DNA from 3 places in the Pantoea sp. LS15 genome. Region 2 is predicted to be linked to each of the others. Evidence: predicted binding sites of a transcription regulator. Region 2 holds the regulator's gene; each other region holds the start of a gene.
The links. The regulator CRP, encoded in region 2, controls carbon source genes, mostly activating them, when cyclic AMP is high. The targets are predictions, from matches to a motif close to ATGTGANNNNNNTCACAT.
Positions count from the first base shown of each region.

Region 1 (3,135 bases), on a different contig from region 2:
AATAGCTTCCAGCCCACATCCTCAATACTTTCTTCCCCGGTGGCGATAGTACCTGCGTTGATATCCATTAAATCATACCAGCGGTTTGCCAGCTCGGTGCGGGTTGCCATCTTGATCACCGGAACCGCCATCAGGCCGTACGGTGTGCCGCGTCCGGTGGTAAAGACCTGCACTGTAATACCAGACGCGACTTGCTGCGTACCGCACACAAAATCGCTGGCCGGAGTTGCCGCGTAAATCAGGCCGCGTCGGGTTGGACGCTGACCCGGTGAAAGGACTTCAACAATGGCGCTCTGGCCGGATTTGGCAATCGAACCGAGGGCTTTTTCCACCACGTTCGCCAGACCGCCTTTTTTGTTCCCCGGAGAGGGGTTGGCGCTACGGTCGGTTTTGCCCATATCAAGATAATTATCGTACCAGGCCATCTCCTCAAGCAGACGTTTGCCCACCTCTTCATTGATGGCGCGCGGGGTAAGCAGATGGATAGCGTCACGCACTTCAGTCACTTCGGAGAACATCACCGTGGCACCACAGCGAACAAACAGATCGGACGCGTAGCCTACCGCCGGGTTGGCGGTCACGCCGGAAAACGCATCGCTGCCGCCGCACTGTGTTCCTACCACCAGCTCAGAGGCCGGGCAGGTTTCACGCTGGCGTTTGTTCAGCTTATCCAGATGACGTTCTGCCACCTGAAGAATATCATCGACCATCGATCTGAAACCGACGTGGTGCTCGTCCTGCAAACGCACGATACTGGCATCGCTGACCGGGATAGCTTTCACGTCCTCGGTCCCTTGCAGCAGGCGTTCAGGCTGCAGCTTTTCACAGCCGAGGCCAATGACCATCACCTCGCCGCCGAAGTTAGGGTTCAGGGCGATATTGTGAATGGTACGGACAGGCACAACGGCCGCCGGTGCATTGATGGCCACACCGCAGCCATAAAGGTGATTCAGGCCGACCACGCCATCCACGTTCGGGTATTTCGGCAGCAGGTCGCGTTCAATAATTTTCACCACATAATCCACCACGCCTGCCACACAGTGCACGCTGGTGGTAATGCCGAGCAGGTTTTTGGTGCCGACACTACCGTCGGCATTGCGATAACCGTCGAAGGTATAGCCTTCCAGTGGAGGGAGTGGTTCAGGCACACGGGTTGCCAGCGGGAGTGTGTTCAGGGGCGGTGTTTTTGGCAGCTCGACCAGCGACTCTTCAACCCAGCTACCCTGCGGAATGGCGCGAATGGCATAACCAATCACCTCTCCGTAACGCACAATTTCACCGTGAGCGGGGATATCCACAAGCGCGACTTTATGTCCCTGCGGAATATGCTCAATCAACTCCAGCCCGTTCGGGAAACGGGTCCCCGCTTTTAAGCCATTGTCGTTGACAATAATCGCCACATTATCGGTGTCGTGTACTTTTATATAAAACGCCATCGGCAACGCTTGTCGAATTTCAATATCGGCCATTGTTCAGTATTCTCCAGCAAGAGTCTGATAATAAATGCAGCCAATTTTCTTATGGCAGAAATAAAGCATGTCAGGAGATAAGGGACGAGAATGTGATCTCGATCGCCCCAGAACCCGTAATGCCTGATTCTGTGCATCAGCGCGCAGTGATTCGTGCAAATGCTCAAAATATTATCAAAACGGACAACAATACTTGAGCATTAAAACAATGTGTCGCGGTGATGTGCGGATTATACTGAATGACGATTTTATAACGCCGAAATTAAGTCAGAAAATAAATATAACGCTGGCAATAAATATACGGAATAAGGCTGCGGAATTAAAAAGGTAAACGCGATGAATAACGATATTTTCCCAAATAAGTTTAAAGCGTCCCTCGCGGCGCATCAGATCCAGATTGGTTGCTGGTCCGCGCTGGCAAATCCCATCAGCACTGAAGTGCTGGGCCTGGCCGGTTTCGACTGGCTGGTACTGGACGGTGAGCATGCGCCGAACGATATCAATACGTTTATTCCGCAGTTGATGGCACTCAAAGGTAGCCAGAGCGCGCCGGTGGTGCGTGTGCCAACCAACGAACCGGTGATCATCAAACGTCTGCTGGATATCGGCTTCTACAACTTCCTGATCCCGTTTGTGGAAACGAAAGAAGAGGCGGCGCGGGCCGTGGCCGCAACGCGCTATCCCCCGGAAGGGATCCGCGGTGTATCCGTTTCGCATCGCGCCAATATGTTTGGCACTGTGCCGGACTACTTCGCGCAGTCCAATAACAACATCAGCATCCTGGTACAGATTGAGAGTCAGCAGGGGGTTGATAACGTTGACGCCATTGCTGCCACACACGGCGTCGACGGCATCTTTGTTGGCCCGAGTGACCTGGCTGCGGCGTTGGGACACCTGGGTAATGCGGGTCACCCGGACGTACAGCATGCCATTCAACACATCTTTGCCCGCGCCAAAGCTCATGGCAAACCGTGCGGCATTCTGGCACCGGTTGAAGCTGACGCTCGTCGTTATCTGGAATGGGGAGCCACCTTTGTGGCTGTTGGCAGTGACCTCGGCGTATTCCGCTCAGCCACGCAGAAATTAGCGGACGCTTTTAAAAAATAACCATCATTGAGGAAACAGATTATGACGCTGAAAGTCGGTTTTATTGGCCTGGGGATCATGGGTAAACCAATGAGTAAGAACCTCATCAAAGCGGGTTACTCACTGATGGTTTCAGACCATAATCCGCAAGCTGTGGCTGAGGTCATTGCTGCGGGTGCTGAAACGGCCACCACAGCCAGAGCCATTGCTGAGCAGTGCGATGTCATCATCACCATGCTGCCAAACTCTCCGCATGTAAAAGAGGTCGCTCTGGGTGAGAATGGCATTATCGACGGTGCGAAGCCAGGTCTGGTACTGATTGATATGAGCTCTATTGCTCCCCTCGCAAGCCGTGAAATCAGCGAAGCGTTGAAAGCGAAAGGCGTCGATATGCTGGATGCGCCGGTCAGCGGTGGTGAACCGAAAGCGATCGACGGCACGCTGTCGGTGATGGTCGGCGGCGATAAAGCGATCTTCGACAAGTACTACGATCTGATGAAAGCGATGGCTGGCTCTGTGGTGCACACCGGTGACATCGGGGCGGGTAACGTGACCAAGTTGGCGAACCAGGTAATTGTGG
Region 1 covers NZ_JAAVXA010000007.1:97,914-101,048, reverse strand. The annotation lists gene garD (galactarate dehydratase) at 1-1,469, opposite strand, end outside; gene garL (2-dehydro-3-deoxyglucarate aldolase) at 1,806-2,576, shown strand; gene garR (2-hydroxy-3-oxopropionate reductase) at 2,598-3,135, shown strand, end outside.
Region 1: the regulator CRP is predicted to act here: its motif matches at 1,560-1,577, upstream of garD (galactarate dehydratase).

Region 2 (3,135 bases):
ACGCAGCAGCCGTTTGTATTCGTGATTCTTGTTGGCGGCGAGCATATGCAGTTGCTGATAGCACTGGCTGATCAGATCCACCACCTTTTGCTGGCGTGTCAGCAGCGGCGGCAACGATTTTTCCGGATCGGTGTGCTGGGTAAGCAGGGTGTATTTGGCCTCGCAGTAATCAGCAAGCTGCACATAGAGCAGGCTCAATGATTCACGCAGGGGCTGTTCCCGCCACAGCCAGAACCAGAACCAGTTAAACAGCCCATACCACAGCGTACCCAGGGCGTAGATCAGGAGCGGCTCCCACACCGGCATGTTCCCCGCAAGGCTCAGCGTGAAGATGGCCGCAATCAGTGAGGCGGGAAGCAGGCGCGCATGAAGGGCGCTGATTTCGGCAGTGACGCCGAGCGTCATCGCCAGCACGGTCAGGATCAACGGCAGCGGAATATCGCGGGCCAGTAAAAGCTGCACGGCGAGGCTACAGCCAGCAAACAGCGAGCCGCCAATAATCAGACGTTTAAAAAAGCGCTTATGCGGTGTGTCCAGGCCGGCAATGTTGCAGCAGGCGGGCACAAGAGAAAACAGCAGACCTTGCTGAAGATGTCCAAGGATAAGGCCCACGGCCACAGGAAGACACAACACCAGCGTTTGTCGCAGTGCGTAGTTAACTTCCGGGTGATAAATCAGCCTGCGCCACATGGGGAAGAAAGACAAAAACGGCGTGACACCTTGCGATGGCACGCCGTCTGAGTGGAATTAACGCGTTCCGTAGACCACGATGGTTTTACCATGGGCGGAGATCAGGTTCTGATCTTCCAGCATTTTCAGAATACGGCCCACTGTTTCACGGGAGCAGCCGACGATCTGGCCGATCTCCTGACGGGTAATTTTAATCTGCATGCCATCAGGGTGGGTCATCGCATCAGGTTGTTTTGCCAGGTTCAGCAGAGTCTGTGCGATACGGCCGGTAACGTCCAGGAAGGCGAGGTTACCCACTTTCTCGGATGTTACCTGCAGACGGCGAGCCATCTGGGAAGAAAGACGCATCAGGATATCAGGGTTAACCTGAATCAACTGACGGAATTTCTTGTAAGAAATTTCAGCCACTTCACATGCTGTCTTTGCGCGAACCCAGGCGCTACGTTCCTGGCCTTCTTCAAACAGGCCCAGTTCACCGATGAAATCGCCTTGGTTCAGATAAGAAAGGATCATCTCTTTCCCTTCTTCATCTTTGATCAGCACTGCCACCGAGCCTTTTACGATGTAATACAACGTTTCCGCTTTTTCACCCTGGTGAATCAGCGTGCTCTTCGATGGGTACTTATGAATGTGGCAATGAGACAAGAACCATTCGAGAGTCGGGTCTGTTTGCGGTTTGCCAAGCACCATGCGCTGTTATCCTCTGTTATAAGCTGTCACCAGAGTCATCAGATGCATCCGGACTCTGGGGTTGCAATCGAATTCTTACCCATACCCTGGGAAGTCGGCTATCGTAACGTTTCGCAGCCAGTAAAGTTTGATGTCCTCTGCATACATGTGTAACGTCAATGTATTACTGTAGCATCCTGAGTGTTTTAGCATAGCTTTCGCCGCGTGTCTCCTGGTGTCTCGCTTCAGCATGATGCAGGTCGCCTTCCATTGCGAGAAATGTAACGCACACGTAATCTGTCACCAAAAATGCAACGTTGGAGTTAATGAATATGCAAGCGCGCGTGAAATGGGTTGAAGGGTTAACATTCCTGGGCGAGTCCGCTTCAGGACACCAGGTTTTGATGGATGGTAACTCCGGCGATAAAGCGCCAAGCCCGATGGAGATGGTATTGATGGCTGCTGGTGGATGCAGCGCAATTGATGTGGTGTCGATTCTGCAGAAAGGTCGTCAGGATGTGACGGATTGCGAAGTTAAACTCACGTCGGAACGCCGTGAAGAGGCGCCACGCCTGTTCACCCATATTAACCTGCACTTTGTGGTCACCGGTAAGGAACTGAAAGACGCGGCAGTTTCGCGTGCGGTGGACCTGTCTGCCGAGAAGTACTGCTCTGTGGCGTTAATGCTGGAGAAAGCGGTAAAAATCACCCATTCGTATGAAGTGATCGAGGCGTGATTGGTGGGGCATCGTGCGTGTAGATGCCCTCACCCTAACCCTCTCCCGTTGGGAGAGGGAATATGATCACGCGATCTGCTTCCCTTCCATCAACCGCTTCACCAGCGGCGTCATGATGAGTTCCATCGCCAGCCCCATTTTCCCGCCCGGCACCACCAGGGTATTCATGTGGGAAATGAACGAGCCCTGCAACATCGCCAGTAACCACGGGTAATCAATGCCTTCGAGGTTGCGGAAATGGATCACCACAAAACTCTCATCCAGCGACGGGATGCTTTTTGCCGCGAATGGGTTAGAGGTGTCAACTGTCGGTACACGCTGGAAGTTAATATGGGTACGGGAGAACTGCGGCGTCAGGAAATTAATGTAATCGTCCATGGAGCGCACCACTGAGTCCATCACCGCTTCTCGCGAATGGCCGCGCTCGCTCATGTCTCGTGTCAGCTTCTGGATCCACTCCAGGTTAACGATCGGTACCACGCCAACCAGCAGATCCACATGGCGCGCCACGTCGTGATGGGGGGTTACCACGCCGCCATGCAGTCCTTCGTAAAACAGCACGTCGGTGGGTTCCGGCAGGGGTTGCCACGGGGTAAAGGTGCCCGGTACCTGGTTCCATGGCACGGCTTCATCGTAAGTATGCAGATACTTGCGTGATTGCCCTGTGCCGCTCTTGCCATATTCGACGAAGGTTTGCTCCAGCAGGCCGAAGTCATTGGCTTCCGGGCCAAAGTAGCTGATGTGTTTACCCAGATCGCGCGCTTTACGGATGGCCATGTCCATCTCCGGGCGCGTATAGCGGTGAAAGCTGTCGCCTTCGACCTCCGCCGCACGGAGATTCAGTTGGGCAAAAATCTTGCGAAATGCGAGGCTGGTGGTGGTGGTTCCCGCACCACTCGACCCCGTAACGGCAATAACCGGATGTCTGGCAGACATAGCAACTCCCTGACTGGAAAGGTTGAAAGATCAGCCGTGAAACGCGTTGCGGGGCATGATATTGACCGTCTCATGCAGTTCTGACCATACCAGCACCACGTCG
Region 2 covers NZ_JAAVXA010000011.1:132,859-135,993, forward strand. The annotation lists gene HED65_RS16400 (YccS/YhfK family putative transporter) at 1-690, opposite strand, end outside; gene crp (cAMP-activated global transcriptional regulator CRP) at 748-1,380, opposite strand; gene HED65_RS16410 (OsmC family protein) at 1,692-2,096, shown strand; gene HED65_RS16415 (phosphoribulokinase) at 2,163-3,032, opposite strand; gene HED65_RS16420 (YheU family protein) at 3,063-3,135, opposite strand, start outside.

Region 3 (3,135 bases), on a different contig from region 2:
GATTGCCCCGGAACTGGGGGCTGATGTGGTCGCAGGCTATATCAATACCAAAGCGGGGATTGCGCAGAAAATGATCCTCTCGATGATCGCTACCGGGCTGGCTGTTCGTACCGGTCGCGTATACAGCAACCTGCGTGTGGATCTGGAGGCAAGCAATACCAAATGGGCTGAGCGACAAATCGCAATAGTGATGGAAGCCAGCGGATGTACCCGGGCGGAGGCGAAAGCCGCGCTGGAAGGGTGTAACCATAACTGTAAAACAGCGGTGTTGATGGTGCTGACAGGGCTGGATGCGTGGAAAGCGCATGAACTGCTGGCGCAGAATAATGGATTTATTCGTGTGGCGTTGCAGGAAGCACCGTAATATATTCAGCACAGTAATAAAAAAGGCCGCAATTGCGGCCTTTGGTCTTTTTGTAAATTAGAACTGATAAGTCAAACCAATACCGACAACGTTATCAGTGGAAATGCCGTATGTATCATACAGTTCTTCATCTTCATCTTCATCTTCATCCAGCAGATTTATTTTATAATCAACATAGGTAGAGAAGTTTTTATTAAAGTAGTAAGTGCTGGCAACAGAAACGTAATTAACCAGGTCATGGTTGAATCCTTTACCGTCCAGATCTTTCCCTTTTGAATAAACCCATGCCAGTGAAGGACGCAGACCGAAGTCAAATTGGTATTGTGCTACTGCTTCAAAGTTTTGAGTCTTATTAGCGATACCGTCATTACCGATTGGTGTCATATTACGGGTTTCAGCATACATCATCGCCAGATAGACATTATTCGCGTCATATTTAGCACCAACAGTCCAGGCTTCGGCAGTCTCACCGTTGGCCCAGCCATTGCCCTCTTTGTTCTTACCAGCGGCTACCTGCTCATTGGTACGGTCAGAGGAGGCATAAGCAGCAGCCAGGCTGACGCCACTCAAATCACCAGAAAAGTCATAAGATGTGGAAAGGCCAAATCCATCACCGTTCTGGAAGCGCGGGTCTTTATGACCATTACGGGTACCTTCCTGATCTTCGTTGGCATTTTCACCTTCGTTGGCTGCCTGGTACTGAAGCGCGAAGTGAAGTCCCTCTACCTGACCGAAGAAATCATTGTTACGGTAAGTCGCAACACTGTTGGTTCGACCAGTCATAAAGTTATCAGTCCAGGTGTAAGAATCTCCGCCGAAGACTGGAAGCATATCTGTCCAGGCTTCTACATCGTAAACCACACCATAATTACGACCATAATCAAATGAACCGTATTCAGCGAACTTCAGACCGGCAAATGCAAGCTTCGCGTAACTTTTTTGTGAGCCCTCAGTATCACTCGCCTGGGATTTTAACAATGCCTGGCCATAACCCATTAACTGTGAGTTAATCTGAGTCTCACCTTTGAAACCGATTTCAATAATGGTGTCGTCACCATCTTCTTTAGCATTGTCAGAAAAGGTATGACGCGCATCTACTTTTCCGTAAAGATCCAGTTTATTACCATTCTTGTTATAAATCTCCGCCGCATTTGCTGCGCCAGCCATTAATAAAGCAGGTACAAGAAGTGCCAGAACTTTTCTTTTCATTATATATTCCCTTTAAAGATAATTTATATGAATATATGTAATTACCCTCCGTAATTACATGGCTGATACTATTCTATCGATTGTTATTTTGGTTCAAAAATAAATGTAATTAAAATCGTATAAATATTGCAAAATATTTCTAAATGTCGCTTTATTTTTCTTGTGAATTATTCAGTTGAATGTATAGGGGTTAATTATTGTTAAGTATTTCACGCTATTATTATTTCAGTTTTATAATTTCTTGAAATTATATATCTCGCCCTTTCAGAGCAAAATTAATACAACCGTCAATCTTGCCTGAGATCAACTTAACGCAAACTGAGCGTAAGAAACCTTCCCACACAACCGCGTTTAATGACAAAATGTGATGATTGTCACAAAACTAAGTGAGAAGGTGAAAACGGTAGCGCTGCTATCGTGGAGTAAAGGGTAATGATGGAACGAAAAATTGAACGCGGCCTGGGAGGCAAACTGGCTCTGTGGGTATTCTACGCATTTTGCGGTTACTTTGTCTGGGCTATGGCGCGCTACGCGTGGGTGGTAAGTAAAATTCCATCACTGCCTGATACCGTTGCGGACGGTGATTTAGGCTCGACCAGCGGGAAGTGGCTTGGAGCCATTCTGGGGTTTCTGGTGCTGGGCACAGTCGGTCTGATTCTGGGCGCGATTGCCTGGTATACGCGTCCCCGTCAGGACAACCGGTGATAGCAGCGGGGAAAGTTGCTATTGTTACCGTTTCAACGACAGGATGTGATAATGGAACTTACGCAGTGGCAGCACCGCTTTGAACGCTGGCTCGACGAAAACCACACTACCGACGACGCCGCTCATGATATTTCACACTTTCGTCGTGTCTGGATTACCGCGCAAAAAATCATGGACAACCAGACGGTTGATTCGCTGGTTGTGCTGACCGCATGTTATTTTCATGACATCGTTAGCCTGCCGAAAAACCATCCGGAACGCAGTCAGTCATCCCGTCTGGCGGCGCGTAAGACACGTAGCATTCTGCAATGCGATTTCCCTGATTTTCCGTCCGAATGCTATGCCGCCGTGGAACATGCCATCGAAGCACACAGTTTCAGCGCCGGTCTGACGCCACAAAGTATTGAGGCCAAAATTGTCCAGGATGCAGACCGTCTGGAAGCATTGGGAGCCATCGGTCTGGCGCGTGTCTTTGCCGTGTCTGGCGCATTGGGAGTGGCACTGTTTGATGCTGACGATCCGTTCGCCGATGCACGAGCACTTGATGACCGGGCATTTGCCCTTGACCATTTTCAGACCAAGCTGTTGCGCTTGCCTGATACAATGCAAACGGATGTCGGGCGCGAGCTCGCGCACCACAACGCCGATTTTCTGATCCAGTTTATGGCGAAACTCAGTGCCGAATTACACGGCGACTGCATCGGGCTGGATAGCCAGGTTCAGAGCCGCTTCCGTCGCAGTTTGCGCAAATGAACTGTGGTAATCTGTTTCCAGTCTTTATTGTCCGGTTAAAAGAATGCAGGAAAATCGATCAGTGACTGAGCCCGCACCTGAGCAGGCTGAGAAATCAACGGCAA
Region 3 covers NZ_JAAVXA010000015.1:83,414-86,548, reverse strand. The annotation lists gene HED65_RS18960 (N-acetylmuramic acid 6-phosphate etherase) at 1-364, shown strand, start outside; gene HED65_RS18955 (porin) at 422-1,573, opposite strand; gene drpB (cell division protein DrpB) at 2,009-2,278, shown strand; gene HED65_RS18945 (phosphohydrolase) at 2,330-3,031, shown strand; gene HED65_RS18940 (DNA cytosine methyltransferase) at 3,093-3,135, shown strand, end outside.
Region 3: the regulator CRP is predicted to act here: its motif matches at 1,936-1,953, upstream of drpB (cell division protein DrpB).